One region of the Nocardioides sp. Z38_18 genome, then DNA from elsewhere that is predicted to be linked to it. Evidence: predicted binding sites of a transcription regulator. Region 1 holds the regulator's gene; the other holds the start of a gene.

Evidence for each region. The regulator LexA, encoded in region 1, represses DNA repair genes until DNA is damaged. The targets are predictions, from matches to a motif close to TCGAACANNTGTTCGA.
Region 2: a site for LexA is predicted at 11,746-11,761, ahead of AC4BGC_RS11200 (DUF222 domain-containing protein). Genes of this name have one in related genera too.

What each region holds. Positions count from the first base shown of each region.
Region 1 is NZ_JBZAJE010000001.1:766,693-781,853, forward strand. It holds gene AC4BGC_RS03700 (DUF2207 domain-containing protein) at 1-1,484, shown strand, start outside; gene AC4BGC_RS03705 (LemA family protein) at 1,545-2,105, shown strand; gene AC4BGC_RS03710 (BCCT family transporter) at 2,215-3,963, opposite strand; gene AC4BGC_RS03715 (ATP-dependent DNA helicase) at 4,073-6,067, shown strand; gene AC4BGC_RS03720 (hypothetical protein) at 6,104-8,254, opposite strand; gene lexA (transcriptional repressor LexA) at 8,299-9,105, opposite strand; gene AC4BGC_RS03730 (LysM peptidoglycan-binding domain-containing protein) at 9,399-9,959, shown strand; gene AC4BGC_RS03735 (lysoplasmalogenase) at 10,352-11,041, opposite strand; gene AC4BGC_RS03740 (hypothetical protein) at 11,083-11,514, opposite strand; gene AC4BGC_RS03745 (DUF6318 family protein) at 11,898-12,455, opposite strand; gene AC4BGC_RS03750 (hypothetical protein) at 12,564-12,857, opposite strand; gene AC4BGC_RS03755 (hypothetical protein) at 12,943-13,254, opposite strand; gene nrdR (transcriptional regulator NrdR) at 13,652-14,128, shown strand; gene AC4BGC_RS03765 (vitamin B12-dependent ribonucleotide reductase) at 14,262-15,161, shown strand, end outside.
Region 2 is NZ_JBZAJE010000002.1:21,927-37,087, reverse strand. It holds gene AC4BGC_RS11255 (DUF6912 family protein) at 1-36, shown strand, start outside; gene pruA (L-glutamate gamma-semialdehyde dehydrogenase) at 127-1,755, shown strand; gene AC4BGC_RS11245 (hypothetical protein) at 1,759-2,010, shown strand; gene AC4BGC_RS11240 (DinB family protein) at 2,090-2,629, shown strand; gene AC4BGC_RS11235 (DUF2505 domain-containing protein) at 2,709-3,194, opposite strand; gene AC4BGC_RS11230 (DUF2505 domain-containing protein) at 3,191-3,676, opposite strand; gene AC4BGC_RS11225 (tryptophan 2,3-dioxygenase family protein) at 3,736-4,563, shown strand; gene AC4BGC_RS11220 (NAD-glutamate dehydrogenase) at 4,647-9,512, shown strand; gene AC4BGC_RS11215 (hypothetical protein) at 9,522-9,674, opposite strand; gene AC4BGC_RS11210 (SDR family NAD(P)-dependent oxidoreductase) at 9,717-10,646, shown strand; gene AC4BGC_RS11205 (esterase/lipase family protein) at 10,715-11,641, shown strand; gene AC4BGC_RS11200 (DUF222 domain-containing protein) at 11,888-13,150, shown strand; gene AC4BGC_RS11195 (class F sortase) at 13,147-13,758, opposite strand; gene AC4BGC_RS11190 (hypothetical protein) at 13,793-15,064, opposite strand.

The DNA of each region.
Region 1 (15,161 bases):
TCGAGCCGCAGGACATCGCGGTCACCCGCGACGGCCGGCCCGAGGAATTCGACGTGGAGAACGTCGGGAACAGCCGCTACCGCAACGTGAAGATCGGCTCGGCCTCCCGGGAGATCAGCGGCGAGCACACCTACGTCATCAGCTACACGATCGACGGAGTGCTCGCCCCGGCGGGCGCCGGCTCGCAGTTCTACTGGAACCTCGTCCCCGGGGGCTGGCAGATGGGGATCGACCGAGCGCGGCTGAGCGTCACCCTGCCCGGCCCGCCGCAGGACGTCCGCTGCGCGGTGGGCGTCGGGAGCGCCGACGGGTGCACCGCCGCTGTCAGTGGCAACGGCTTCACGGTCACCACCGGGGAGATTGCCCGGCGTACCCCGTTGACGGTGAAGACCTCGCTCGATCTGGCCGCGCCGGAGCGAGAGCGTTCGGCATGGCCGTTGCGGTGGGACCCGGTCCTGGGCACCAGCACGCCGGCGCTGGTCTCGCTGCTCCTGCTGGCCGCCGCGGCGGGACTGATCGGGGAGTGGTTGGCCAGGCGGACCAGGGAACGCAAGCCGCAGTTCCCGTTGATGTACGCGCCACCAGAGGGAATCGGGCCGGCGCAGGCGGCGTACCTGCACAGCGAGGACGTCGACCAGCGTGCGTTCGTCGCCTCGATCATGCAGACCGCCGAGGTCGGGGCCACCCGGCTCAGTCGCAACGAGGGCGGCTGGAAGGTGACCGACACGATGGAGAAGGCCGCCTGGCAGCGCCTCGACCCGGTCACCGCGTACGCCGTGACCAAGCTCGGCGTCCGCGGCGGCTCGTTCCAGGCCGACGCGAGCGTCAAGGCCGGCAAGAAGCTGCAACGGGCCATCTCCGGATTCGAGTCCGAGGTCGAGTCCTGGGCGAGGCAGCAACACCTGATCGTCACCGCGGGGATCGGCAGCCTCGGTGGTGTCCTGGTGATCGTTGCGGCACTGCTCGCGATCGGGATCGGTGTGGCCAACCCGTTCCACGTCTCGGCCCTCGCGCTGGTCCCGGGGCTGTTCGCCCTGGCCGCGGCCGAGCTGCTGGTGCCGGGTTCGAGCACCAAGCGGACGGAGGCGGGTCGGGAGCTGTGGTCACGGGTCGGCGGGTTCCGCCGGATGCTGGCCACCCCGTCGGCCGAGCAGCGCTTCGACTTCTCCGGACGCAAGGAGCTCTACACCAGCTACATCCCCTGGGCCGTGGCGTTCGGGGTCGCAGAGGAGTGGGCGCGCAAGTATCAGCTCGAGACCGGCGAGGCACCCCCGGAGCCGCACTACCTCGCCGGCTCGGCGGGCGGGTACACCGGCGGGAGCATCGCCTCGGACCTGGTCGAGGACTTCTCCTCGACGGTCAACTCCGCCATCTCGGCGTACGAGGACTCCCAGAGCAGCTCCTCGAGCAGCAGCAGCGGCGGGGGCGGCGGCGGTTTCTCCGGCGGTGGCGGCGGAGGCGGCGGCGGGGGTGGCTCCTGGTGAGTCCCTGCGCCACACTCACGGTGGTCACCGCGGCCACCACACCTGAGAGAAGGAACTGACATGACCACACTGATCGTGATCGCCGTCGTCGTGGTGGCGCTCGTGGGCTTCGGAATCATCGGCTTCAACAAGCTCCGCACCGCCGACATCGGCGCCCAGGAGGCGCTCGGTGGCATCGACGTGCAGCTGACCCGGCGCGCCGACCTGATCCCCAACCTCGTCGAGACGGTGAAGGGCTACGCCACCCACGAGCGGGGGGTCTTCGAGCAGGTCACCAACGCGCGCACCCGGGTGCAGCAGGCGGCGCAGGGTGACGACGTACCGGCCAAGGCCGCGGCCGACGCCGAGCTCACCTCCTCGCTGGTGAGCCTGAACGCGGTCGCGGAGAACTACCCCGACCTGAAGGCGAACACCAACTTCCTCGAGCTGCAGACCCAGCTCGCGGAGACCGAGGACAAGATCTCGTTCGCGCGCCAGTACTACAACGACGCCGTCGCCACCTTGAACAAGCTCACCCAGACGATCCCGTGGATGTTCTTCACCAGCATCGCCAGCGTGCACGAGCGCGACTTCTATCGCGCCCCCGAGGGCCAGGCGACCGCGCCGAGCGTCACGTTCTGAGGGGCGGTTCCGTGGATCCGGTTTCCCAGGTGATGAACCCGAACTGCCTCTTCACACACCCCACGCGGTGTGTGAAGAGGCAGTTTGACCTCTAGACCTGGGAAACCGGCTAGCCCTCCCGCGGCCCAGCCTGCGGCCCAGTCTGCGGCTCGGACTCCGGCTTCTCCTCCACCGAGAGCGAGAAGTCGTCGCCGTGCCGGGTGACGCCGCTGACGACCGCGTCCTCGACAGCGGCTGCGGCGTACTCGCGGCGCACGATCAACGGGTCGGAGCGGAGGTCCTTGACCAGGGCGACGCAGAGACCGATCAGCACCAGCGCGAACGGCAGGGCCGCGACGATGGTCATGTTCTGCAAGCCGGTCAGGGCTGTGTCGCCGCCGATCAGCAGCATCACCGCGGCCACGCCACCGGTGGTGACGCCCCAGAAGATGACGACCCAGCGGCTGGGGGACAGGGTGCCTCGCTCGGACAGCGCGGCCATCACGATCGAGGCGGCGTCGGCTCCGGAGACGAAGAAGATCGCCACCAGGACCATCACGAGCACCGAGGTCAAGGTTGCCCATGGGTACTGCTCCAGCATCGCGAACAGCTGCCCCTCGGCGCTGGACTCGCCGCCGATGTCGGTGCCGCCCTGCTGCAGCTTGATGGCTGCACCACCGAAGACCGCGAACCAGACCAGGCTGACCAGGCTGGGGACGAGCAGCACGCCGGTGACGAACTGCCGGATCGTGCGACCGCGGGAGATCCGGGCGATGAACATGCCCACGAACGGGGTCCACGACATCCACCAGGCCCAGTAGAAGACCGTCCACCCGGAGAGCCACGAGGCCATGCCGTCGCCGCCGGCGGCCTCGGTGCGAGCCGACATCTGCGCGAGGTCCTGGAAGTAGGAGCCCAGCGCCGTGGGGACCAGGTCGAGGATGAACACGGTGGGTCCGACCACGAACACGAACGCCGCCAGGGTCAGCGCGAGCACCATGTTGATGTTGGAGAGCCACTGGATGCCCTTGCTGATGCCCGAGACGGCCGAGGCGATGAAGCAGACGGTGAGTACGGCGATCACGCCGACCAGCACGCCGTTGCCGATCTTGCCGATGCCGCCGACGATCTCGAGGCCACTGCCGATCTGCAGGGCACCGAGGCCCAGTGAGGCGGCCGAGCCGAACAGGGTCGCGAAGATGGCCAGGATGTCGATCACCCGGCCGGCGGGGCCCTCGACGCGACGCTTGCCGATCAGGGAGGTGAACGCCGCGCTGATCAGGTGTGGGCGGCCCTTGCGGTAGACGCCGTACGCGATCGCGATGCCGACCACGGCGTAGATCGCCCACGGGTGCAGTGTCCAGTGGAACAGCGTGGTGGCCATCGCGGTCTGGACGGCGGCCGGGTCGTTCTCGCCCCCGGTGCCGGGAGGCGGGGTGACGAAGTGCGCGAGGGGCTCGCTGACGCCGTAGAACATCAGTCCGATGCCCATGCCGGCGCTGAACATCATCGCCACCCAGGAGATGGTGGAGAACTCCGGGCGCTCGCCGTCGTTGCCCAGCGGGATGTCACCGAACTTGCCCATCGCGAGCCAGATCACGAAGAGCACGAACGCCGAGGCGGTGAGCACGAACAGCCACCCCATCGTGGTGACCGTCCAGTCCAGGGCCGAGGAGGACGCGCTGCCCAGGGAGCCGGTGTCGACGAAGCCCCACACCAGGAAGGCGAGCGCGATCGCGGCGGTGACACCGAAGACGACCCGGTCCAGGCCGCCTGTGGCCTGGTGGTCCTCGACCGGACTTTCCAGGGCCGGGTGGACGGTGAAGTGGCCGCGCCCGGCCCGGCGAGCGGGCTTTGGAGTCTTCTCAGTGGTGGACATCTGACTTGCTTACCCCAGAACGCAACACGTTGACCAGCCTGAAGTGCACCCTCCCGCCTCAGGGTGTGTGCGCGCTCACGGACCTGGTGGAGCCAGGACATAGGGTGCCCTGGTGGTCCAGGAGTCGGTCGAGAAGCGTGATGTGCGGACGGTCCTCGGTGCGACCGTGGCCGAGCTCGGCGGCCAGGAGCGGCCCGGCCAGGTGGCGATGGCGGAGGCCGTCACCGAGGCGATGGAGCGCGGTCGGCACCTCCTCGTCCAGGCCGGCACCGGCACCGGCAAGTCGCTGGCCTACCTCGTCCCGGCGCTGCTGCACCACGACCGGGTCGTGATCGCGACGGCGACCCTGGCCCTGCAGCACCAGCTGGTCGAGCGCGACATCCCGGCGCTGATCGAGGCGGCCGGTGACCAGCTCGGCGAGAACGGCAGCTACGCCGTACTCAAGGGCCGCTCGAACTACGCCTGCCTGCACCGCGTCCGCGAGGGAGTGCCCGACGACCAGGGTGCGCTGGTCGAGCTCCCCGAGGGGTCGCAGGGCGCCGAGGTCCTCGCCCTGCGCGAGTGGGTCGAGGAGGAGGCCAGGGAGAGCGGTACCGGTGAGCGCGACCATGCGCCGCGGCACACCGACCGCATCTGGCGACAGGTCAGCGTGAGCCACCGGGAGTGCCTGGGGGCGGCCAAGTGCCCCTACGGCATGGAGTGCTTTGCCGAGCGCGCCAAGGAGAAGGCGGCGCGATCGCAGCTGATCGTGACCAACCACTCGCTGCTGGCGATCGACGCGATCGAGGGCGTGCCGATGATCCCGGAGTACGACGTCGCGGTGATCGACGAGGCGCACGAGCTCGTCTCGCGGGTGACCCAGGCAGCGACCGACGAGCTCTCGGTCTTCGAGATCGACCGTACGGCGCGCCGCTCCCAGCGCCACGTCGACGGGCCCGAGGCCGACGACCTCGCCGATGCCGGAGAGCGGCTGCGGGACGCGATCGAGGTCAGCGAGCCCGGGCGGATCGACCGGGTGCCCGAGCAGCTCGCTGACGCGATCGTGCTGGTGCGCGACGCGGCGCGAGCACTCGTCTCGGCGTTCCCCAAGGACGCGCCCCGGGGCGGCGAGGGCGGTGGCGCCGACGCGGCGAGCACCCAGGCCAGGGGCTGGGCCCAGGAGCTTTTCAAGGTGGCCGAGCGGATGGCGGCCGGCTCGGACCGCGACGTGCTCTGGATCGCCGACCGCTCCGGCGGGAAGAGCGACCGTCCCCGCGGGTCCTACCCGCTGTGCGTGGCGCCGCTGGAGGTGGCCGGACCGATGCGGGAGAAGCTGCTCGCCGAGAAGACCGTGGTGTTCACCTCGGCCACGCTCAAGCTCGGCGGCGACTTCGACGCGGTCGCGGCCTCGCTGGGGCTGCGCCCCGCCGATCGGGCGACCGAGGCGAGCGAGGGCACCTGGGAGGGGCTCGACGTCGGCTCACCGTTCGACTACGGCCAGCAGGCGATCCTCTACGTCGCCCGGCACCTCCCGCCCCCGGGCCGTGACGGCCTCACCCAGGCCCACCTCGACGAGATCACCGAGCTCGTAGATGCGGCCGACGGCCGCACGCTGGGGCTGTTCTCCAGTCGTCGCGCCGCGGAGGCTGCGGCCGAGCACGTCCGCGAGGCGCTGCCGCACCTGACCACGCTGGCGCAGGGCGACGCGCAGCTGCCCGAGCTGGCCCGGCAGTTCGTCGGCGACCCGCACACCAACCTGTTCGGCACCCTCAGCCTGTGGCAGGGCCTCGACGTGCCCGGTGACACCTGCCAGCTGGTGATCATCGACCGGATCCCGTTCCCACGCCCCGACGACCCACTGATGTCGGCGCGCCAGCGGGCCGCGGACAAGGCCGGGGTCATCGGCTTCATGAAGGTGGCCGCCACGCACGCGGCGCTGCTGATGGCCCAGGGGGCCGGCCGGTTGATCCGCACGACCACCGACCGGGGAGTGGTGGCCTGCCTGGACCCGCGGCTGGTGACGGCTCGCTACGGCGGCTTCCTGCGCGCCAGCCTGCCGCCGATGTGGCAGACGGACGACCCCGCCGTCGTACGCCGGGCGCTGAAGCGGCTGGCCCAGGGCTAGGGCCAAACCGGAGCAGTCCGCGACCTGCCGGAACTGTCAGCGGGCCCGGACGACGCGTGAGGCCGGCGACCACGGCGAGGAGCCGGCCCTGTTCTGGGCCATCACCTTGAACACGTACCGCCCGGCCGGCAGGCGCATCACCAGCGACCTCGCGCTCGCCCGCTGGTAGCCGGAGGTGAACGTGCGCACCACCCGGTTGCGGGCGTTGAGGCGGAACGCCGCGACGCGGTAGCGGGTGATCGCGGCACCGCCGGTGCGGACGGGGGCACCCCAGCGGACCAGCGCGGTCTTGGGTCCGCGGCGGGCGCCGGCGGCCGCTACGCCGATGCGCGGTGCGGTGGGCTTCTTGACCGTGGGAGCCGGGGCCTTGGGGGCCGGGGCCTTGGGAGCCGGGGCCTTGGGGGCGGGGGGCTTCGGCGCAGTGGGCTTGGGTGCCGGGGCGGGGGTCGGCTTGGGCGCCGGCACCGCCGGGGCGCTGGGCGACGGGGTCGCTCCCGGGGCAGGGGACGGCCCCGGACTGGGAGTGGGAGTCGGCGACGGCGAGAGCGGGTCGGTGGGGGTGGTGGGACATCCGGTCGCGGTGAGGCGGTACTGCCCGAGGCTGCCGTAGTCCGACCAGCCGCCCGTGAGCGGATCGCCGTTGCCGACACCGTCGACGCGCAGGTAGTAGGTGCCGAGACCCAGCTCCCGCACGAGGGAGGCGTTCATCCCGGTGGAGACCGGGACGGTGGTGCCGGTGTAGCCGGAGACGGGGGAGTTGCTGACCAGCACCCGGCCGTCGGCGTCGAGGAGGTCCAGCTTGAGGTCGAGCGCGGTCTGGGCGCCGATGCCGGTGACGGAGGCCCGCAGCTCGCTCACGCACGAGCGGGTGATCGCGAAGACATCGGTGTCGGTGCGGGTGCCGATCACCCCGGAGACGTCGTACGACGTGCTGGCGGTGAGCACGGTGGCGGTCTGGACGGTCCCGCCGTGGTCATCGGTGCGCAGCGGGAGTCCGTTGGACTGCATCACGGCGAAGTCGTTCTGGGTGTTGTTGGCCCTGGCGTACTCCCCGATGCTGAACTGGCTCACTGCCCGGTTCATCGAGGAGCCCATCACCGGGCCCCACGCGCGGGTGCCGGCGTAGTAGTCGGTGGACGTGGTGCCGTCGTGCTCGAGTCCCAGGTTGTGCCCGGTCTCGTGGGTGGCCGCCTGCGCCACCGTCATCGGGTCGAAGCCCTTGTTGTAGGCGAAGACCCAGGCCGGCTGGTAGTCGGGGGTGGCCCTGATCAGGTCGAACGTGCGGAGGTAGGCCACTCCGAGGCAGCCGCCGCACACCGACGCCCGGGGAGCCTCGGAGCTGGTCACCACGACGTGGGTGCCGTAGGTGGTGTCGCTCGCCGAGCTCCTGGTGATCGCGGCGACGCCGAGATCCTGCGTGGTGACGTCCACGTCGAACGGGGCATAGCTCTCCGCGACCTGGCGCCAGACCTCCTGGATGAACCCGTGCTCGGAGGCACTGAACGTGCTCGGTGAACCGTCGGTGTCGAAGCCGGTGTGTACGCCGTCGGGGATCGAGCCGCCCTTGGAGGTGTTCCAGCCGGTGCCCGTGACGGTGGCCCCGTCGAAGTCGAGGAAGATCTTGCGGGTGGCGTCCGGCCGGCTGTGCAGGGTGAAGGTCTCGCTCACGGCGTACGCCGCGGCCACGGTCGGGGCGGCGTCACCCGAGGTGGTGGTGACCTCGGCGGGGGCCTCCTCCTCGAAGTAGACACGTCCCTCCGGGGTCAGCCAGACGGTGTCATCCTCGACCAGCAGCTCCTCGAAGCCTGCCGGGGAGAGTCCGTTGCCGGCAGCGACGGCGGGGAGCCGGCCACCGAGCGCGCGCACGGCGGGGCGGCCCTGCATCCGCTCGGGCAGGACACGGGGCTCAGGGTCGGCGGCAGGCTGGGTCCGGTTGTCCGCGAGCGACGCGTCGGGCTTGGACGCGCTGCCCACGGCCTGTTCCTGGACAGCCGGGGTGGGACGCGCACTGCCGGGATCGCCCGCGGGCGTCGAGGGGTCTTCGCCGGCTCCCGGGGCGAGCGGGACGGCTTGCGGGCCGGCGGACGGCTCGCCCGAACGCCCGTCCTGTGCGAGGAGTGCGGGTACGGCGACCAGCAGCAGCGCGAGCACTGCGATGACGCACGCGCGCCAGGACCGTACGGACATTCATGCAGTATATGTCCGAAATAATAGTATTCCGGCCAGTTGTCTCACATCCGGCGCAGGACGGTGGTCACCTTCCCCAGGATGGTGGCGTAGGTGCCGTCGATCGGGTCGTAGGCATCGTTGTGCGGCAGCAGCCAGACCTTGCCGTCGCGGCGCTGGAAGGTCTTCACCGTGGCCTCGCCGTCGAGCATGGCGGCCACGATCTCGCCGTTCTCGGCGTCGGGCTGCTGGCGGATCACCACGTAGTCGCCGTGACAGATGGCGGCGTCGATCATCGAGTCGCCGGAGACCTCGAGCAGGAACAGGGTGCCGTCGCCGACGAGGCTCTTGGGCAGCGGGAAGATCTCCTCGACCTTCTCCTCGGCGAGGATCGGTCCACCAGCGGCGATCCGGCCGACCAGCGGCACCATCGTGGGTGTGGGTACGGCGTCGCCCAGGCCCGTCTGGTCGTAGCCCGCCTCGTCCGCCGAGGCGATCGCACGCCGCGCGGCCATCAGCTCGGGGATGAACACCTCGAGGGCGCGCGGGCGGTTGGGATCGCGCTTGATGAAGCCCTTGCCCTCCAGGACGCGCAGCTGGTGGGCCACGCTGGAGGAGCTGGTGAGCCCGACGAGCTCGCCGATCTCGCGGATGCTCGGCGGGTAGCCGCGCTTCTCGATCGACTCGCGGAGCACGTTGAGGATGCGCTGCTGCCGCGGGGTCAGGCCGGTGCTGTCCGGAGCCGCGTCCGGAAGCTCGGTGACCTTGGCGCCGGCTCCCGCCTCGAGCGTGGCCGCGGTGGTCTTCGGGGCGGTCTTCTTCGCCCGGGGGAGCCGGGTGGGCTTCTGGGGGTCCTGATCGCGAGTCGCCATGGGGAGAACCTAGTCCAGCAACATGCGTCACTTCAAACACATGTTCGAAGGGCGTGTCGCGCTACTTGTCGGTCGTATCAGCCGAACATTTGTTCGACTGGGTGCTTGCTTCGTTCGAACACGTGCCCTAACGTCGTACACGTGTTCGATCGAACATACGCTCGATCAGCCCGGCAGGTCCACGGAAAACGAACTTGTCAGTGGCTGCCGATAGAAATCGATCAACACACAGCAGGGGTCGCCAACCGACCGCTCGGCCACCTGGGCCGGGCACTTCCCCGAAAGGTTGACCGATGAGCACTCTCAGCATTCACCGCCCGCAGGACGCCACCTCCGCCAACGAGGTCGACGCGCGTTTCGACGCCCTGGTCCGCGCCGCGGTCCCGACGCAGCGCGACCGCCGCGTCGAGGTCGACTTCGACCGGGTCTTCGATCTCGACTACGGGCAGCGCGCCCTCGAGGCAGTTCCGGCCCGTCCGGTCCGTTCGGCACCGGCGGCACGCCGGGTCCGCTCCTCGCGCCGGGTCGCCCCGGTTGCGCAGCCTGGTCCGGCCACCCCCCGACGGGTGCGGCTGACCCGCCGCGGCCGCGTGGTCGCCGTGCTCACCTTCCTCGGCCTCGCGCTCGCCCTGATGACCGCCTTCGGCGGCTGGGCCGCCGCGGGCCTCTCCGGAGGCACCCCCGAGCCGGTCCGGGTGATCGAGGTCGCCCCCGGCGACACTCTCTACGACATCGCAGCGGACCTCGCCCAGCCCGGCGAGATCCGCACGATGGTGCACCGGATCAAGGAGCTCAACTCGCTCCCCGGTGGTCAGATCGCCGAGGGCCAGAAGCTCGCGGTCCCGCGCGGCTGACCTTGGCACCAGACGTGCCGACGACCTCTTCGACCCGGGTCGCCGGCACGGGGGACCCGCGGGGTGGGCCGACACGCTCGACCCACCCCGCCCCCCATCCCACCCAAGGTGGTCGAGCAGCGAGCGAAGCGAGCGGCCAGTCGAGACCCACTCACGCGACGGGCAAGGCTCAGCCGCCCACAAGGTGGTCGAGCAGCGAACGAAGTGAGCGGTCAGTCGAGACCACTCAGGCGACAGGCAAGCCTCAGTCACCACAAGGTGGTCGAGCAGCGAACGAAGTGAGCGGCCAGTCGAGACCACTCTGGCGACAGGCAAGCCTCAGTCACCACAAGCTGGTCGAGCAGCGAACCAATTGAGCGGTCAGTCGAGACCACTCCAGGCGAGCAGCACGCTCAGGCCCGCGCAGCACCCTCACTGAGCAGGAATTGCCCCGCCGTGTATGTCGCCATCACAGCCGTCTCCAACGCCTCCGGCGGATCAGTGAGTGCAAACTCCCTCAGCCCGAGCAGTGTGTCGGAGAGCAGGAACAGCCCCGCACCGGCAGCGGTCATCCGGCGAGCCGTCGGCGAGAGGCCGTCATCGAGCATCGTCGCCGCGGCCGCCATTGCGGACAGCAGGGTCGAGTACCCGAGCACCGGGCCGCCCAGCTCGCGCTGCCGGCGTCCCGCGAGCACCGCGATCGCAGGTCCAGTAACCGCCCACGTCCCGACGACAGCCCGGGCCCCTGGGCCCGCGGTGAGCGTCCCGGCTCCACCATGACGCAGGAAACCGGTCAGGTAGGCCACGTGTCCCACACCGAAGGACCCGGCACCGGCCAGGAACGCGCGCGTACCCGGTCGCAGCAGGGCGACGTCGCCGCCCCAGCCGGCCGCCTGGGCGACGAGCGTCGTCGTGCGCAGGGGGGATGTGCGGGCGCGGGGATCGGTGGCCAGCGATCCCGCGAGCACGGGCATCAGTAGTGGCTTGGTCACCAGACGGGCGCGGTGCGCCCACCTGTCCGGGCGGCCCGAGAGCCAGGTGTCGGTGGCTGCCAAGCCGGCGTAGGCGAGCTTGAGTCTGGTGGAGGTTCTCGGCGTTCGCACCGGGGGAACCTAGTGCACGGGCAGGCCTCGCACGAACCTGATCAGTGCCCACGCCCGCTCAGCGCCGGACTCGCCTCCGCGACCCGCAGTGCAGTGGCGGGACCGGAGGTGGTCACGGTGCCGTTGACGGGCCGCAGGGGACCGCCGTTGAGGGAGTACTCCGCGCTCCAGGTCACCACCACCCGGTGCGCGACCGTGCGGTGCGCGTCGGCATAGCGGTGCACGATCTCCTTGGCCGGGTACGGCGCTCCCGGGGTCGTGGTCACCGCCGTCGTCCCGTCGCCGTGCACCCACTCGAACCGGCTCGGCACGATCTCGAGACGCACGGACTGTCCGAGCAAGGTGACCTGGCGGGTCAGCGGCTCGGCCCGCGTGAAGAAGATCGTGTCGAAGTTGATCAGTGTCTTGTCCGCCGGCTGGCTCTGCGAGCGAAGCGACGGCAGCGGGACCCGCCGGAACGCTGCCAGGATCATCGCCTCGGTCACCTGCGGGGGAGCGGCGGCAAGTGCGGGAGGTCCTTCGCCTCCGTAACAGACCAGGTCCAGCGGTGTCGCCGGCGGAGGCGTCACCCGCCAGAGTCGAGCCAGGCTCTCTCCCGGAGCGCAGTTGTTCGCAGCGCACATCGGATCGTCGCCGTCGCTGGACAGTAGGCAGGGGGAGCGGTACTCGTATCGAACGGGGTTGCTGCGGCTGGGGATGGTTCCCGCAGTTGCTTGCCGCTTTGGGCTACGGGTGGAGGGCTGGTGCACTGATCGGGACCAGGTGTCGAAGCTATTGGAGCTCGGCCCGACCTTCGGGTCAGCCTCGATGGGCCAGGCCCAGCTGAGGTGGAGCATGACGATTATCGAGAGAAGCTTCATTGCTGCGGATCCAGTGCGCTGACTTGCCATCGTTCCTCGCTCCAGCGCAACTGGAACGCCTTGAGGACGTTTCGCCGCCCAGGCGATGTCGTCTGGCTTCCGCTTGCGTTGCGGATCCAAGTTTGAGGTTCATAGTCAACGACGGCGTCCACATAGGCGATGCCGTCTGTTATCGCGTAGAACTTCAGTCTCGTGGGTCGCCATGCCCCGCCCTCAAGCGATCCCCCGGCTTCATATGTCGCTCGGATTCCCTCAGTGATCGCATCACATCGCGTGCACTGCGCCGTGTAGGTAGCGACAAAGCCTGAGGTGTCGCCGGTTTCCCCTGCGTACTCCATGGCGGCAAGAAAGTGTCGGACGGCCGCCTCAGCCCCCGCGCGCGTCTTCGCCTTCGCCGCCTCCGGCATCACCGGCGCGCTCGGGCTCGCCGAGGGCGACGTACTCTTCGTCGGCTTCGGCGCCGGGGCCGGCTCGGGGTTGCCGCCTCCGCACCCACTCACGAGGAGCGCGAGCAGCGTCGCCGTGGCAGCGAGTCGGGGTGCCAGTGTGCGCATTGGCCACTCACCGCCCAGGATTGCTCGCGCCTGCAGTCCTCGGCAGTCAACTACTGCCGGAACGCGGTGGCTAGACCGAATCCGTGGCTGTGGACAACGCGCGCGCGGTCAGCTGTAGCGGTGGTTCTTCTCCGAGTGACCGGCGTCGCGGGTGCAGGAGCGGCCGTTCATCGACTTGTGCCCGCAGCGCTCGGCCTCGGGTGCGGCTGCCGCGTCGTCTGCTGCCGATTTGCTCTTGGCGGCCTTGCTCGGCGTCGCCTTGCTCGGCGTGACCTTCGCGCGCGGGGCGACGGGCGCCCCTCCTGCGGCAGCGGCAGCTGCCTCACGGCGGGTGGGTCCGCTGGCGCTGTCGCGGGCGTACCTGGCCTCGCGCATGGCCCTGAGGGCGTCGACTTTGCTCACCGGCTGAGCCTACGACGCGACGGTGACAGACCCGTGGCGGCAGGGCCGGTGCGTGACAGGGAGCACGGCCACGGTGCCACTCGCGCTAGTGACCGGCTCGTCGACGCCCACCCTTGGGGCGCGCGGGGACGGGGCGCCCCTGCACCGCGGCGAGGAGCCGGGTGCCGAGCAGCAGGGCTGCGAACAGGCACGTCGCGGCACCGATCGTGGTGATGCCCAGGAGGACCCAGGCGACCGACCGGCCGGCACGGGCCTCGCCGCCGAAGTCGATCGCGGCGTACACCAGCACGCCCCACGCGACCAGCGTCGCCGTGACCGCCAGGGCGAGCCCGAGCACACGCAGGCCCGGTGGACGTGCCTCGTCCCCCGGTGTCAGCGTCCCTTCCTGCGTGTCCACAGGCTCATCTTCACCCAGAACGACGATCCACAGGGAGTGCTGATCCACAGGACGGCCGTACGCCGCAAAACGGACGGACGAACGGGTGGGTACAGACCACCCGAAATGACTATTTCGAACCGGCCCTCCGCGCTCTGACCTGCGACAACGCGAGCAGCCCGGCATCGGCCCGGATTCGTTTCCCTGATGGTGTTGCACCCCTCGGGCCGCAGGCGTACGGTTACCACTACATCTAGTAGTTACACCGTTGTAGTTATCCACATCTAGTCGCACAGGACAGATGGGGTTTCCCACAGAAACCCGGGTTATCCACCGCGGAATCCACAGGAGAACACACAGGTTGGACCTGTGTGGAGCCCTGACAAGTGGCACGAGAACCCCCTGAGAGGAGCCCCGGATGCACTGTCCCTTCTGTCGCAACTCAGACACCCGGGTGCTCGACTCACGGGTCGCCGACGACGGCTCCTCCATCCGTCGTCGGCGCTCGTGCCCCACGTGTGAGAAGCGGTTCACCACGGTCGAGCAGATGCAGCTCTCGGTGATCAAGCGCAGCGGCACCTCCGAGCCGTTCACCCGTGAGAAGGCCGTCGCCGGCGTACGCAAGGCGTGCAAGGGCCGGCCCGTCTCCGAGGACGACCTGGCCCGTCTCGGCCAGACCGTCGAGGACACCCTGCGCAGCGTCGGCTTCGCGGAGGTGCCGGCCAACGAGATCGGCCTGGCCATCCTGGGTCCGCTGCGTGAGCTCGACGAGGTGGCCTACCTCCGGTTCGCCAGCGTCTACCGCGCGTTCGAGTCCGCCGAGGACTTCGAGACCGAGATCGCGATGCTCCGGCTCGACCGGCCGAACGCCGTACAACCTCAGCCCACGGGCTGACCACAGACCGCCCGGCGTGGTCGTGGGGAAGCGACCGCGCTGGGCAACCAGCAGCAGGCAACACGCAGCAAGACGAAGACAAGCAGCACTCGAGAAGTACGACGACGCGAAACGAATCAGGGAGCAGGGGAACATGACGGAAACGGTGACCGGGACCGGAGCACGCGGGCGCAACAAGAAGGGGCTGAAGATCGAGCGGGTCTTCTCCACCGAGGGTGTGCACCCCTACGACGAGCTGACCTGGGAGCGCCGCGACGTCCACCAGCAGAACTGGAAGACCGGCGCGGTCGTCTTCGAGCAGCGCGGCGTGGAGTTCCCCAGCACCTGGAGCGTGAACGCCTCCACGATCGTCACCACCAAGTACTTCCGCGGCGCCGTCGGCACCGAGGCCCGTGAGACCAGCCTCAAGCAGCTCATCGACCGGGTCGTGAAGACCTACACCCGCAGCGGCGAGGAGAACGGCTACTTCGCCACCCCCGCCGACGCCGAGCTCTTCGAGCACGAGCTCACCTGGCTGCTGGTCAACCAGTACTTCTCGTTCAACTCTCCCGTGTGGTTCAACGTCGGCACCCCGTCGCCGCAGCAGGTCTCCGCGTGCTTCATCCTCTCGGTCGACGACTCGATGGACTCGATCCTGAACTGGTACAAGGAAGAGGGCTTCATCTTCAAGGGCGGCTCCGGTGCCGGCCTGAACCTCTCCCGGATCCGTTCCTCCAAGGAGCTCCTCTCCAGCGGCGGTACGGCGAGCGGCCCGGTCTCCTTCATGCGCGGCGCCGACGCCTCCGCGGGCACCATCAAGTCGGGCGGCGCCACGCGTCGTGCGGCCAAGATGGTCGTCCTCGACGTCGATCACCCCGACATCGTGGAGTTCGTCGAGACCAAGGCGAAGGAAGAGAACAAGATCCGCGCCCTGCGCGACGCCGGGTTCGACATGGACCTCGGCGGCGCCGACATCGTCAGCGTGCAGTACCAGAACGCCAACAACTCGGTCCGCGTCAGCGACGAGTTCATGCGTGCGGTCGAGGACGGCACT
Region 2 (15,161 bases), on a different contig from region 1:
TTCGGCGTTCAGGAGATCCCCGAGCTGATCGAGTAGGCCCGGGTGCCACGGGCCGGCCTGCCACGGTGTGGACGGTCCCGGCGCTCGGGTTGGTCGCGCTCGGCGGTGTCTGAGAACATCGCGAGCATGGATGCGATCACCACGCCCCCCGCTCCGGTCAACGAGGCGAACCTGAACTACGCCCCCGGGAGCCCCGAGCGGGTCGCCGTCGAGGCGGAGCTCGCGCACCTGGCCGCCAGCCCGGTCGACCTCACCGCGACCATCGGCGGTCGCAAGCAGCTGGGCGGCGGCGCGGAGATCCAGGTCGTCCAGCCGCACGACCACGCGAGCGTGCTCGGCGTACTGAAGAACTCCACGAAGCGTGACGCCCAGGCCGCGGTGAGGGCCGCCAGCGAGGCAGCCCCCGCCTGGCAGGCGATGTCCTTCGACGACCGGGCCGCGATCATCCTCAAGGCCGCCGACCTGCTGGCCGGCCCGTGGCGGGCGCGGCTCAACGCCGCCACCATGCTCGGGCAGTCCAAGACGGTGTGGCAGGCCGAGATCGACGCGGCCTGCGAGCTGATCGACTTCTGGCGGTTCAACGTCCACTACGCCCGCGGAATCCTGGCCGAGCAGCCGATCGCGAACAGCCCCGGGGTGTGGAACCGCACCGACCACCGGCCGCTGGAGGGGTTCGTCTACGCGATCACGCCGTTCAACTTCACCGCGATCGCCGGCAACCTGCCCACGGCCCCGGCGCTGATGGGCAACACGGTCATCTGGAAGCCCTCACCGACCCAGCAGCTCGCCGCGCACCTGACCATGGAGCTGCTCGAGGAGGCCGGGCTGCCGCCGGGCGTGATCAACATGCTCCCCGGGGACGGTCTCGAGGTCTCCGAGGTGGTGCTCAACCACCGTGACCTCGCCGGCATCCACTTCACCGGGTCCACGCCCACGTTCCAGAAGCTGTGGGCGACGGTGGGGGAGAACCTGACCGGCTACCGCGCCTACCCGCGGATCGTGGGCGAGACCGGCGGCAAGGACTTCATCGTCGCGCACCCCTCGGCCGACGTGGACGTGCTCCGGGTGGCGATGATCCGCGGCGCGTTCGAGTACCAGGGGCAGAAGTGCTCGGCCGCCTCGCGTGCCTACGTGCCGCGGTCGGTGTGGAAGAAGCTCAAGGACCAGCTGGTCGCGGAGACCGAGAACCTCACGATGGGCAACGTCACCGACCTGTCCAACTTCATGGGCGCGGTGATCGACGACCGGGCGTTCGCCAAGCACAAGAAGGCGATTGCGCGAGCCAAGCGCTCCCAGAAGCTGGACATCCTCGCCGGCGGGCAGGTCGACGACTCGGTGGGCTACTTCGTGCGGCCCACGATCGTGGAGTCGAGCGACCCGACGGACGCGGTCTTCAGCGAGGAGTACTTCGGCCCGATCCTCGCCGTGCACGTCTACGACGACGACCGCTTCGAGACGGTGGTCGACCAGATGGAGTCGTTCGCGCCGTACGCACTGACCGGTGCGGTCATCGCCCAGGACCGCGAGGCGATCGCGTGGACGATGAACCGGCTGCGGTTCGCGGCCGGCAACTTCTACATCAACGACAAGCCCACCGGGGCCGTGGTCGGCCAGCAGCCCTTCGGTGGTGCCCGCGCCTCGGGGACCAACGACAAGGCCGGGGCTCCCGGCAACCTGACGAGGTGGGTCTCGGCGCGCTCGATCAAGGAGACGTTCGCGCCGCCCAAGGACCACCGTTACCCACACATGGGCTGATCCGTGACACCACTCGAGACGGCCCTGTACTCCCTACCGCAGCACCTGGGTCCGCTGCACCCTGTCGAGCAGGCCCTGACCCTGGCCCTCGCCTTCGGCCCCTTCCTGCTCCTCGGCCTGACCATCTGGCTCAGTCGCCGCCGCGACGCCCGCGAACGCGCGGCCGAGGCGGAGGGGACTGGCACGTCGGAGGCTGGCACGTCGGAGGCTGGCGACGACCAGACCCGCCGACCGGGCACAAACGGCACGCTGTAGCTCGCCGAGCGGGCACAAACGTCGCGCTGTAGCTCGCCGAGCGGGCAGATGTGTCGCGCCTTCTGACTAGGGTCGGCCCATGACCCAGATGCGACGCGCCCAGGCGCCACTGGCGGGCGGCGAGGCCGAGGTACTCAGGGGCTTCCTCGACCACCACCGGGACACCCTGCGATGGAAGACCGACGGTCTCGACGCGGACCAGCTCGACCAGCGCCTGGCCCCGTCGGCGATGACCCTCGGCGGTCTGCTCAAGCACATGGCCTACGTCGAGGACTGGTGGCTCAACCAGGTCTTCGCCGGGAACCCCGAGCCGGAGCCCTGGGCGTCGGCGGACTGGAAGGCCGACCCGGATTGGGACTGGCACACGGCGACCGACCACACCCCGGACGAGCTGCGTGCGCTGCTGGACGAGTCGATCGTTGTCTCAGAGACGATCCTGGGAGAGGCGCTGGCCGGGCCCGATGGGCTCGACGCACTCTCGGTGCGGACCAGCCGCAGCCGGCGAAACCAGCGGTACAGCCTGCGCTGGGTCCTGGTGCACATGATCGAGGAGTACGCGCGGCACAACGGCCACGCCGACCTCCTGCGGGAGTCCGTCGACGGCAAGGTGGGCGCTTAGTGCCCGCTCGGCGCGATTGAGCGTGACGTTTGTGCCCGGTCAGCGAACTACAGCGTGACGTTCTTGCCCGGTCGGCGGGCTAGGGGCGGGACAGCCAGTCGACGCCGACCTCGTGCTCGGCGCGGAGCGCGCGGCTCAGGAGGCCCGCGACCAGACCCTCGATCTTGCCGCCGATCAGGGGGATGTTCACCTTCACGGTGAGATTGACCGTCTCGGTGGTGCCGGCGGGGTCCTCGGTGAGCATCGCGGTGCCGCTCATCTCGCCGGGCTTGCCGGGGATGGAGACGTGGATGTTGCCCTTGGCCGGGGCGGTCCAGTCCTCGGTCTGGACGATGTTGATCTCGTCGCCGACGAACTTCCTGGCGAAGCTCGGAATCCCGTCGGCGGCCTGGACCTGGTCGATCTTGACGGTCATGCCCTTGCCGTCGCTCTCGATCTGGACCGTGTGCCGCAGCACGTGCTGGCGGTCGCAGACCTCCTCGCGGAAGGCGGGGTCGGCGAGCATCCGGTGCACCTGCTCGAGGCTGGCGCCGTCGTACCTGAGCTCCTCGGAGACCTTCTTCATGCCTGTGTCCTCTCAAGCCACGCGACTCCGGCCGCGTGCTCCTTGTCCATGCCGTTCGCGACCAGGTCGCCCATCAACGCCTCGAGCTTGCCGCCGAGCAGCGGCACCTTCACCTTGACCTCGACGTCGAGGACCTCGGTGGTGCGGCCACCGGACTCGGTGAGGCTGAGCGTGCCGGAGATCGAGGTCGGCTTGCCGGGGGTCTCGATCGTGATCGTGCCACCGGCGGGGGAGTCCCACTGCTCGGTCTGTACGGCGCGGGTGGTGGCGCCGGCGAACTTCTTCGCGAACCCGGGCACGCCCTCGGTGGGCTGCACCTGGTCGACGACCACCAGCATCCCCTCGCCGCTGGGCGTGATCGTGACGTCGGCGGAGAGCACGCCCATGGCGTCCGCGGAGGCCTGGCGGAAGGCAGGGTCGGAGAGCATCGCGAAGACGTCGGCCAGGGGCGCGTCGTAGGCGATCTCGTGTCGAAGGTGCATGCCCGCATCATGGTGCATCCGGCGGGCCGAGGCGTCGGGGGCGCGCATAGGTTGGCCCCATGGAAGAAGAGAACTTCGTGTCCTTCGGCGAGGAGGCGGCCCGGGAGTCACGCCAGCTGACCTACGGCAGCTACCTCCGGCTGCCGCAGCTGCTGGACGCGCAGCACCTCGAGTCGGATCCGCCGGCGCACGACGAGCTGCTGTTCATCACGATCCACCAGGTCTACGAGCTGTGGTTCAAGCAGCTCCTGCACGAGGCGGAGACCGTGCGGGACGCGCTCGTCTCCACCGATGCCGTGAGCGAGGGCCGCGACCTGTGGTTCGCCCGGCACCTCCTGGGCCGCATGCACGTGATCGAGCGGGTGCTGGTGCAGCAGGTCGACGTGCTGGAGACGATGACACCGCAGGACTTCCTCGCGTTCCGCCAGCAGCTGGCCCCGGCGAGCGGGTTCCAGTCGGTGCAGTTCCGCGAGCTGGAGTTCCTCTCCGGCGCCAAGGACGAGGGGTACGTCGACCGGTTCCGCGGTCTCACCGAGGCAGAGCAGGACCGGCTCGCCCGGAGACTCGAGGAGCCGACCCTGTGGGACGGCCTGGTGCACGTGCTCGGGGAGGCCGGGCTCGACATCTCCAGCGACGAGGCGATCACCTCGTCCCTGCGCGAGGTCGCGCGGCAGCGGTCGGCGTACTCCGACATCTGGGGACTGGCCGAGGCGCTGCTCCAGCACGACGAGCTGGCGGCCGCGTGGCGCGCCCGGCACGTGGTGATGGTGGAGCGGATGATCGGCTCCAAGACCGGCACGGGCGGGTCGAGCGGCTCGACGTACCTGCGCAGCCGGCTGGACCTGAAGTACTACCCCCTGCTGTGGGAGCTGCGCTCGGTGCTGTGAACGACGGGCTCGCGAGCGATTCTCAGGGCTCGCCCGAGCGAGCCACGTTGTCGCGCGACCTCCGCGGGCATAACGTCGAGGAGGTGACGGCGCTTGAAGAAGGCAAGTCCGAGCTGCTCTCGAGCCTGTGTGCCTACGCGGACTCGAGGCCGGCCACCCCCGAGGTGGCTGACGACCTGCCCGGCGTGCTCCGTGCGTTCTACCGCCACGTGGCCCCCGAGGACCTGGTGGAACGCGCACCGGGTGACCTCTACGGCGCGGTGATGGCGCAGCTGCGCCTGGCCGAGGATCGGCCGCAGGGCACGGCGAGCGTGCGGGTGTTCACCCCCAGCCCCGCGGTCAACGGCTGGTCGGCCCGCGGGCACACCGTCGTGCAGGTGGTCACCGACGACATGCCGTTCCTGGTCGACTCGGTCTCGATGGCGCTGAACGCCGAGCAGCTCGCGATCCACCTGGTCATCCACCCCCAGTTCGTCGTACGCCGAGACGTGACCGGCCGGCTCCACGAGGTGCTCGACGAGCACGCCGCGACCGATGCGCACGACGTGGGCCGCGAGTCGTGGATGCACCTGGAGATCGACCGCATCCCCGACGAGCAGACCGGCCCGATCACCGAGAAGCTGACCAAGGTGCTGGGCGACGTGCGCGATGCCGTCGAGGACTGGCAGCGGATGCACGCCCAGGTGGACAAGATCGTCGACCAGCTCGAGCAGGACCCGCCCCCGCTCCCGGCCGAGGAGATCGAACTGGGCATCGAGCTGCTGCGCTGGCTCGGTGACGACCACTTCACCTTCCTGGGCTACCGCGAGTACGCGCTGGAGGCGACCGCGGAGCCCGGCGACGGGGCGGGGGAGCGGCTGGTCGCGGTCCCGGGCACCGGCTTCGGCATCCTGCGTGCCGACCCCTCGGCGCCGAGGCTGCTGCCCGAGGCGGTGGCCGCGCGCGCACGGGACAAGCAGCTGCTGGTCCTGGCCAAGGCCAACTCCAAGGCGACCGTGCACCGGCCCGCCTACCTCGACTACGTCGGGGTGAAGAAGTTCGACAGCGACGGCGAGGTGATCGGGGAGCGCCGGTTCCTGGGGCTGTTCTCCTCGGCGGCCTACACCGAGTCCGTGTCCCGGATCCCGGTGCTGCGCGAGAAGGCCGAGGCGGTCATCGAGACCCTCGGCCTCGACCCGATGTCCCACGCAGGCAAGTCCTTGATGGACGTGCTGGAGACCTACCCCCGCGACGAGCTCTTCCAGACCCCGGTCGAGGACCTGGTGCCGATCGCGTCGCAGGTGATGTACACCCGCGAGCGCCGCCAGCTGAAGCTGTTCGTGCGCCGCGACATCTACGACCGCTTCCTGTCCTGCCTGGTCTACCTGCCCAAGGACCGCTACAACACCAGCGTCCGCGAGCGCATCGCTGCGATCCTCAAGCAGCAGCTCGGCGGGGAGAACGTCGAGTACACCGCGCACGTCGGGGAGTCCTTCGCCGCGCGGCTGCACTTCGTCGTACGCCCACCGGTCGGTGAGCAGATCGGTGACGCCGACGTGCCCGACCTCGAGCGGCGGCTCGCGGAGGCGGCCCGGTCCTGGCGCGACGACTTCACCAGCGCCGTGGTCACGGAGTACGGCGAGGAGCAGGGCAGCCGGCTCGCCCGGAACTACGCCACCTCGTTCCCGGAGGCCTACAAGGAGGACTACCCGCCGCAGAGCGGTGCCGTCGACCTCGGCCGCCTCGAGGAGATCGAGGGCGAGGTGGGGTTCGCGCTCTCGCTCTACGAGGACGTCAGCGCCGCGCCCGGACAGGCGCGGTTGAAGGTCTACCGGATCGGTCCCGCGCTCTCGCTCTCCGAGGTGCTGCCGATCCTGTCCACCACCGGCGTCGAGGTGGTCGACGAACGGCCCTACCAGCTCGAGGGCCTGGACCGGGAGTCCTACATCTACGACTTCGGGCTGCGCTACCCGGAGGCGTTGCCCGACCACGCGCGCGAGCTGTTCCAGGACACCGTGACCGCGGTGTGGGACGGCGCGAACGAGAGCGACGGGTTCAACGCCCTGGTCCTGGCTGCCGGGCTCACCTGGCGGCAGGCGAGCGTGCTGCGGGCCTACGCGAAGTACATGCGCCAGGGCGGCACCCCGTTCGCGCAGGACTACATCGAGGACGCCCTGCGCAACAACGTCGCGATCACCCGCTACCTGGTCCGGCTCTTCGAGGCGCGCTTCGACCCCGGGTCGCCGGCTGCGGACCGGGGCCGGGGCGGGACCGGGGACGCGAACGGGGACGCCAACGGCCAGCTGAGGGCCGACAGCGAGAGCCGTACGGCGATGTGCGCGGACCTCGAGTCGCGGGTGCTGCGCGCGCTCGACGACGTGACCAGCCTGGACCAGGACCGGATCCTGCGGTCCTACCTGACCAGCATCAAGGCCACGCTGCGCACCAACTTCTTCCAGACCGACGCGGACGGCCGGCCCCTGGACCGGCTCGCGCTGAAGTTCGACCCGGCCGCCATGCCCGAGCTCCCCGAGCCGCGTCCCCGGTTCGAGATCTTCGTCTGTTCGCCCCGGGTGGAGGGGGTGCACCTGCGCTTCGGGGCGGTGGCCCGTGGTGGGCTGCGCTGGTCGGACCGACGCGACGACTTCCGGACCGAGGTGCTCGGGCTGGTCAAGGCGCAGATGGTGAAGAACACCGTGATCGTGCCGGTGGGGGCCAAGGGCGGCTTCTTCTGCAAGCAGCTGCCCGACCCGTCCGACCGCGACGCCTGGATGCGCGAGGGGGTCGCTTGCTACACCTCGTTCATCTCCGGCCTGCTCGACCTCACCGACAACCGTGTCGACGGGCCGCAGGGCAGCGTGGTCGTCCCGCCGGCGCGCGTGGTCCGCCACGACGGCGACGACCCCTACCTGGTGGTCGCGGCCGACAAGGGCACCGCGACCTTCAGCGACATCGCCAACCAGATCGCGACCGACTACGGGTTCTGGCTCGGGGACGCGTTCGCCTCCGGGGGCTCGGTCGGCTACGACCACAAGGCGATGGGGATCACCGCCCGGGGCGCCTGGGTCTCGGTGCGACGGCACTTCCGCGAGATGGGCATCGACTGCCAGAACGAGGACTTCACCGCCGCGGGCATCGGTGACATGAGCGGTGACGTGTTCGGCAACGGGATGCTGTGCTCCGAGCGGACTCGCCTGGTGGCAGCCTTCGACCACCGCGACATCTTCCTGGACCCGAACCCGGACGCGGCCACGTCGTACGCCGAACGCAAGCGGCTCTTCGACCTGCCGCGCTCCTCGTGGCAGGACTACGACCGCTCGCTGATCTCCGAGGGAGGCGGCGTGTGGTCGCGCAGCGCCAAGTCGATCCCGCTCAGCGCCGAGGTGCAGGCAGCGCTGGGGGTCGAGGCCCGCAAGCTCACCCCGGCGGAGCTGATGCGCGCGATCCTGGTGGCACCGGTGGACCTGCTGTGGAACGGCGGCATCGGGACCTACGTGAAGAGCGCCCGCGAGAGCCATGCGGAGGCCGGCGACAAGTCAAACGACGCGATCCGCGTCGACGGCGGCGACCTGCGCGCCCGGTGCGTGGGGGAGGGCGGCAACCTCGGGTTCACCCAGCGCGGCCGGATCGAGTACGCCGCCCGCGGTGGCCGGATCAACACCGACTTCATCGACAACTCGGCCGGTGTGGACACCTCCGACCACGAGGTCAACATCAAGATCCTGCTCGACCGGGTGGTCACCGACGGTGACCTGACCCGCAAGCAGCGCAACGAGCTGCTGGCCTCGATGACCCACGAGGTGGCCGACCTCGTGCTGGCCGACAACTACCAGCAGAACCTGGCACTGGCCAACGCGTCCTCGCAGGCGCCGGCCCTGCTGCACGTGCACGAGGACTGGATGCGCACGCTCGAGCGCGCCAACCTGCTCAACCGCGAGCTCGAGGCGCTGCCGACCCGCAGCGAGGTGGCCCGCCGGCTCGAGGCCAAGGAGGGACTGACCGCACCCGAGCTCGCCGTGCTGCTCGCCTACACCAAGATCGTGCTCGCCGAGGACCTGATCGACAGCGACCTCCCCGACGACCCGTTCTTCCGGGGGGAGCTGTTCTCCTACTTCCCGGCGAAGATGCGGCAGGGCTACCGCGGCCCGATGGAGAAGCACCCGCTGCGCCGCGAGGTCGTGGCCACGCAGGTGGTCAACCAGCTGGTCAACAACGCCGGGATCACCTACTTCCACCGGCTCTCCGGGGAGACGTCCTCGACGACTGCCGAGCTGACCCGGGCGTTCTTCGCGGCGCGGGAGATCTTCGGGGCCGCGCGCCTGCAGCGCCAGGTGGCCTCCTTCGACAACCGGCTCGACGCGTCGGTGCAGACGCGGATGCGGCTGGAGATCCGCACGCTGGTCGAGCGGGCCTCGCGCTGGCTGCTGAACAGCCGCCGCGCCTCCGGCGACGCCGAGTCGCTGGTGGACGCGTTCGAGGTCGTGGTGGAGAAGGTGATGGCCGAGCTGCCGCTGCTGATGACAGGGCGCGAGCTCGAGGCGTTCGAGTCCAGGCGCGACGACCTCGTGGCGCGTGGAGTGCCGTTGGAGCTGGCCGTGCACGTGGCGGTGTGCCAGCCGGCGTACATGCTGCTGAGCGTGGTGGAGACCGCCACGCGCGACGACCTCGACCCGATGGAGGTCGCGCGGGTGCACTTCGAGGTCGGCGAGCGGCTCGGCCTGCCGCTGCTGGTCTCGCGCATCCTCGCCCTTCCGCGCCAGGACCGCTGGCAGACGATGGCCCGCGCGGCGCTGCGCGACGACTTGCACGCCGTGCACGCCCAGCTCGTCGCCCAGGAGCTCGCCGGCCACGTCCCGCCGGAGAAGGACACCGAGCGGGCCGTGCGGACGCTGCAGGAGATCTGCTCGGAGGAGGACACCGACCTCGCGCGGCTCTCCGTGGCGCTGCGGGTGGTGCGGGGACTGCTGTAGTGCGCCGGGTCAGTCGACCTCGTCGAGCAGCCCGGTGCCCACGTCGAAGACGAACCCGCGCACGGAGTCCTTCTTCGGGATGAACGGCGAGGCCTTGATCCGGGCGATCGACTGCCGCACGTCCTCGCCGAGGTGTCCGGATCGTGAGCGCGGGAGCAGCACCTGGCGCCGGGTGCGCCGGGCACACGCAGATAGCCTGCGCCCATGACTGGCCCCGTGGACGCCGCGATCACCCTGCTCACCACGCCGGTGGCGCTCGTGCGCCGGCACCTGGTGGCACCCGCCGCGCGGCTGGCCGGTGCGCCGCTGCCGAGTCCAATGACCGGTCGCGTCGTGCTGGTCACCGGTGCCTCCTCGGGGATCGGGGAGGCCACGGCGAAGGCGGTCGCGGCTCGTGGGGCGGTGGTGCTGTGCGTGGCCCGTCGGCAGGGCGAGCTGGACCGGGTGGTCCGGGAGATCGAGGAGGCCGGCGGGGCGGCGTACGGCCACGTCTGCGACCTCACCGACGCCGAGGCCACCGACGCCCTGGTGCGTGACGTGCTCGACCGGCACGGGCACGTGGACATGCTGGTGAACAACGCCGGCCGCTCGATCCGGCGGTCGCTGGAGTTCTCCTACGACCGGATGCACGACTTCGAGCGCACGATGGCAATCAACTACTTCGGACCGGTCCGCCTGACCCTGGGGCTGCTGCCGACGATGCGGGAGCGTCGGTTCGGACACGTCGTCAACATCGTGACCTGGGGCGTCCAGCTGAAGGCACCGAAGTTCTCGGCCTACATCGCCTCGAAGTCGGCGCTGGACACCTTCGCCCGGATCGCGGGCCGGGAGACCTTCTTCGACAACGTCACGTTCACCAACCTGCGGCTTGACCTGGTGCGCACCGACATGATCGAGGCGACCGATGCCTACCGGAAGGCTCCGGCGAAGACCCCGGAGGAGGCCGCGCTGCTCGTCGTACGCGCGCTGGAGGACCGGCCGCTCACCGTCTCCACCGCGGTCGGCCGCATCGGCGAGGTGCTCAACCTGCTGGCGCCGCGCGCGATGGACGCCGTGATGGCCACGATGGCCGCGCGGATGCCGGACTCGGCCGCGGCCCGGGCGCACGTGGAGCAGGGGAGCGTGGCGTTGTAGAGGGGGTGCGGCCGTAACCCGCAGCGGACCACCTCGTTGGTCAGGTCCTGCGACCTAGGAGATCACCCATGCGACGTGTTGCGACCCTTGGGCTCGCGCTGGTGGCCGCGATCAGTGTCCTCATCCCGTTCACGTCCCCGGCCCAGGCGGCGCAGGACGACCACCCCGTGCCGTACGACTTCCTGGTCTCCGCCCTCCAGGGTGGCATCACCCGTGATCTGCCGGGGGCCAACGACTGGTCCTGCTCGCCGACGAAGCGGCATCCACGGCCGGTGGTGCTGGTCCACGGCACCTTCGCGAACAGCAACGAGAACTGGCAGACCTACGCGCCGCTTCTTGCGAACGAGGGCTATTGCGTCTTCGCGTTGGACTACGGCTCCAACGCTGCCTACCCCGGCGGCGACTACATAGGTGGCTTGCGGCCGATGGAGGACGGCGCAGCGCAGCTGAAAGACTTCGTCGGTCGCGTCAAGCGGGCGACTGGTGCCGAGAAGGTCGATCTGATCGGCCACTCGCAAGGCACGTTGATGCCGAACTACTACGTGAAGTTCCTCGGTGGGGCGTCTTCGGTGCACCACTACATCTCGCTTGCACCGCTGTGGCACGGCACGAACGTGGCGCAGCCCGCGAAGGTCTTCGCGGCGCTCTACGGTCGTGAGGACGCGACGCCGTTGTGCCAAGCGTGCGGCCAGTTCCCGCCCGGAACCGACTTCATCACGAAGATGCGTGCGGGCGGCGTCAAGGCCAGTGGGGTCCGCTACACCAACATCGTCACCGTCTACGACGAACTGGTGGTGCCGTACTCGTCAGGCCTCGAGCCGGGAATGAGAAACATCGTGCTGCAGGACGTCTGTCCGCAGGACGGCTCCGAGCACGGTCAGCTGGCGGCGTCGCCCAATGCCGCACGCATCGTGTTGAACACTCTCGATCCGGCCGGCGCTCGGCCTGTCAGGTGTCGCGCGGTGACCGGCCTCGGAACGCTTCCCGGGACCTGACCCGCTCGCCTCCGGGGGAGTTCGGCCCAGGTCCCTCACATGGGTTCGCCTGCCACAGCCAGTTGGATCCGCCCTCTTGCGGATCCATTCCTTCGCCTGTAGAATCGAACACAGGTTCGATCCAATAGTGATGCTGAGGGATCGGCCCGGACCGCCGTGAGTCGGGGGTCCGCCTGCTCACGGGCGTGCTGCATCGACGTGTGAGACCAGTCAGTCATGGTCACGAGTCGGTGCAGGAGGTGTCAGGTGAGCTCGACGTTCGACCGCCCTTCGCTGCACCCGGTGCTGGCGTGCGCGGACACCCTCGAAGAGGCGCTGAAGTCCGCGGCCGATGTGGCGGTGGAGTTCATGACGCCGGGCCAGAAGAAGGCTGCGTTGGTGCAGCTGGTCCGGGTGGAGGCGCAGCTGGCCTCGCTGAAGCTGCGGGTGCTCGCCGCCTCCGACGACGTCGCGGTTGAGGAGGGGGCTCGAGACGCAGCGGCGCTGGTCACCCATCACACGCGGTCGGATGCCGGGACCAACCGACGCGACCTGGCGTTGGGGGTGGCGCTGGACCGGCGCTGGCAGCACCTGGGCTCCGCGCTCGGTGCCGGTGAGGTCAACGTGGCCCAGGCGCTGGTGATCTCCCGCGCGCTCGACGTCCTGCCGGCCGCCGAGCTCGGTGCGGAGATCATGGCGGCCGCGGAGACGCACATGGTCGCGGAGGCGGCGCACTTCGGTCCCCGTGAGCTGCGGGTGCTGGGTCGGCGGATCCTGGACCACGTCGCGCCCGAGGTCGCCGAGGAGCAGGAGGCCAAGGAGCTGGCCGGCGAGGAACGCCGCGCACGTCGACGCACCAGCCTGGTCAGCAAGCGCCTCGGGGACGGGTCCACGAGGATCACCATCCACGTCCCCGACGGGGTTGCCCTCCGGTTGCACACCTACCTGGAGGCGTTCACCTCGCCGCGGCACCAGGACACGAGCGAAGGAGTCAGTGCGGGCGTTGGTGAGCGGGCGCCGGTCGACGTACGCCGCGGCCAGGCGTTCTGCTCGCTCCTGGAGGCCGTCGACCCGAAGCGGCTGCCGGTCCACGGTGGGGATGCCACCACGGTGATCGTCACGATCCCGCTCGCGGACCTGCGCCGTGACCTCGGCGTCGGCGAGCTCGGGCCGACCGACCGGCTCACCGCTGGGGCGGTCCGGCGGCTGGCGTGCACCGCGAAGGTCGTCCCGGCAGTGCTCGGCACCAAGTCCGAGGTGCTCGACCTCGGCCGGTCCTCGCGGCTGTTCAAGCCCGCACAGCGCAAGGCGATGATCATCCGGGACAAGGAGTGCCGGGCGGAGGGCTGCACCATCCCCGCCGCGTGGTGCGAGGCCCATCACTGGGGCAGAGCCTGGGCCAAGGGCGGCCGCACCGACCTCAAGGACGGCGTGCTGCTCTGCTCCTGGCACCACCACCGCGCCCACGACGACGGCTACGACGCCAGCCGACTACCCAACGGGGACGTGCGGTTCAGCAGACGGTGCTAGGTCTTGTCGACCTTCTCGCGGACGCCGAGGGGCTTGGCGAAGACGACGATGTTGCTGTCGTAGGACTTGCCGTTCCAGTCGGTGCAGGTGATCAGCACCAGCCGCCGGCCGCCGCGGTCCTGGGAGAAGATGCTCACGGCTCGCTCGGCGAGCTTGGCCTTCGACCAGGTGACCACCCGGGTGGCGCTGTACTCCATCGTCCCCTTGGGGGTGACCACCTTGACCACCTGTCCCTTGCGCATCCGGCCGATGTTGTCCATCACGCCACCGCCGGTGTGCACGGTGTGCCCGGTCAGCACGGTCTGTCCCTGGGGTGCGCCCGGCTGGGCGCTGCGCTGCCACCAGCCGATGTCGCGCGGGTTCCGGGGAGGGTCGAGGACCGCGTCGGGGGAGACCTCGATCGGCAGGATCGGCGCCCGGATCTTCAGCGACGGCACCACCAGCCGCACCGGCTTCGCGGGGGCCGCCATCGCTGTGTAGCCGGGTGCGGCCTTCGCCTCCACCTTCGGTGAGGGGAGCACGAGGCCGGAGACAACGAGCACTCCGGAGACCACCAGCATCACGGTCTGCCAGGTGGCGATGCGGGCGTCCCAGGCCGAGGCGTTCACGAGGCCACGTCCGTCGGGTTCGCGTCGTTCGGCGTCACGCCCGCAGGCGGCGGAAGGTGACGAACCCGGCCGCGCTGGCCATGAGCACCGCGAAGGCGCCCAGCACGATGGCGTTCGTGGACCCGTCACCCTGGCCGGCGTGGGCACCGGCCGTGGTGGCGGTGCCGGCGGAGACGGCCGTGGGGATCGCGGCCGGCGGGCCGGCGACCTCGGGGGCGGCGACCTGGGCAGCCGGGGCGACGCGACCGTTGGGACCACAGGCGACGTTGCCGATCTGGAGGTTCAGGAGCGAGGCGCCAACCGCCTCCTTGGCGATGGGCAGCACCTCGAGCTCGAGGGCGCGGACCTTGATCGAGTCGTTCCCGCTGCGGGTCTGCTTGTTCAGGGTCAGCTTGATCAGGTTGTCGCTGAGCGGCTGGAGCACCGCGGTCCGGATCGCAGCGACCAGGGTGTCGATGACCTGCCTCTGGAGCGTGGGGAGCAGGGCCGCCAGCGGGGCGAGCGGACCGGTGGTGCCCGGGGCAGCCAGCATGCTCCGCAGCTGGGTCGCAACAGCGTCGGTGATGACCTTGGTGGCCTTGTCGAGATCGACGACGACCTCGGTGTTCGGGGCGGGGTTGGCGGGCAGGTCCACCAGGGTGAGCTTGGTTCCAGCGATGTCCAGGACCAGCTTGCTGTTCGCGATCGTCGCGTCACCCGAAGCAGTGCCGACGCCTGCCTTGCAGCTGGCCTCGATCACACCGAGCGAGCCGGTGATGCCGGTGGTGCCGAGAGGTGTCTGGGCGATGGCCTCGCGCAGCGGGCCGGTGATCTCGCTGAGGATCAGCTGGAGCGGGGCGTTGACCTCTGCCAGCGGGCCGAGCGGGCCGGCCGGGTCGATCGCGATCAGCTTGCTGAGGTCGAGGTTGCTCAGCGACAACCCGATCGGGTCACCGGGCTGGATGCAGCTGGAGTCGCCGATCGCGACCACCGAGCCACCGTTGCCGGTGACACCGGCACAGGCGGCCGACTGCCCCTTGCCGTCCTTGACGGTGGCCGTGGCCTCCTGGGCGAGGACACCGGCGTTGAGCAGCTGCTGGTTCTTCAGCACGGAGAGCGGAGGGGAGGCGTCGCCGGTCTTCTTCTCGCTCGTGCCGTCATGGGTCGCTTCGGTGTTGCCCGTGCCCTGACCGTTGCCGGCGATCGAGATCGTGACCGCGTTCGCACCTGCCTGCGAGACCGGAGCTGCCGCGACTGCGGGCGTGGCGGCGACCGTGCCGAGCGCGAGGGCTCCGACGATGGATGCGAGGCGCAGGTGTGAGCGCACTTGGTTCCTCCCCAGGAAGGCTCGGGCCGGCACGGTGCAGGCTCGAGCGATGTTCGATGACCCGGTTAACGGTCCGCGAGCCCGTTGGTTACGCGCA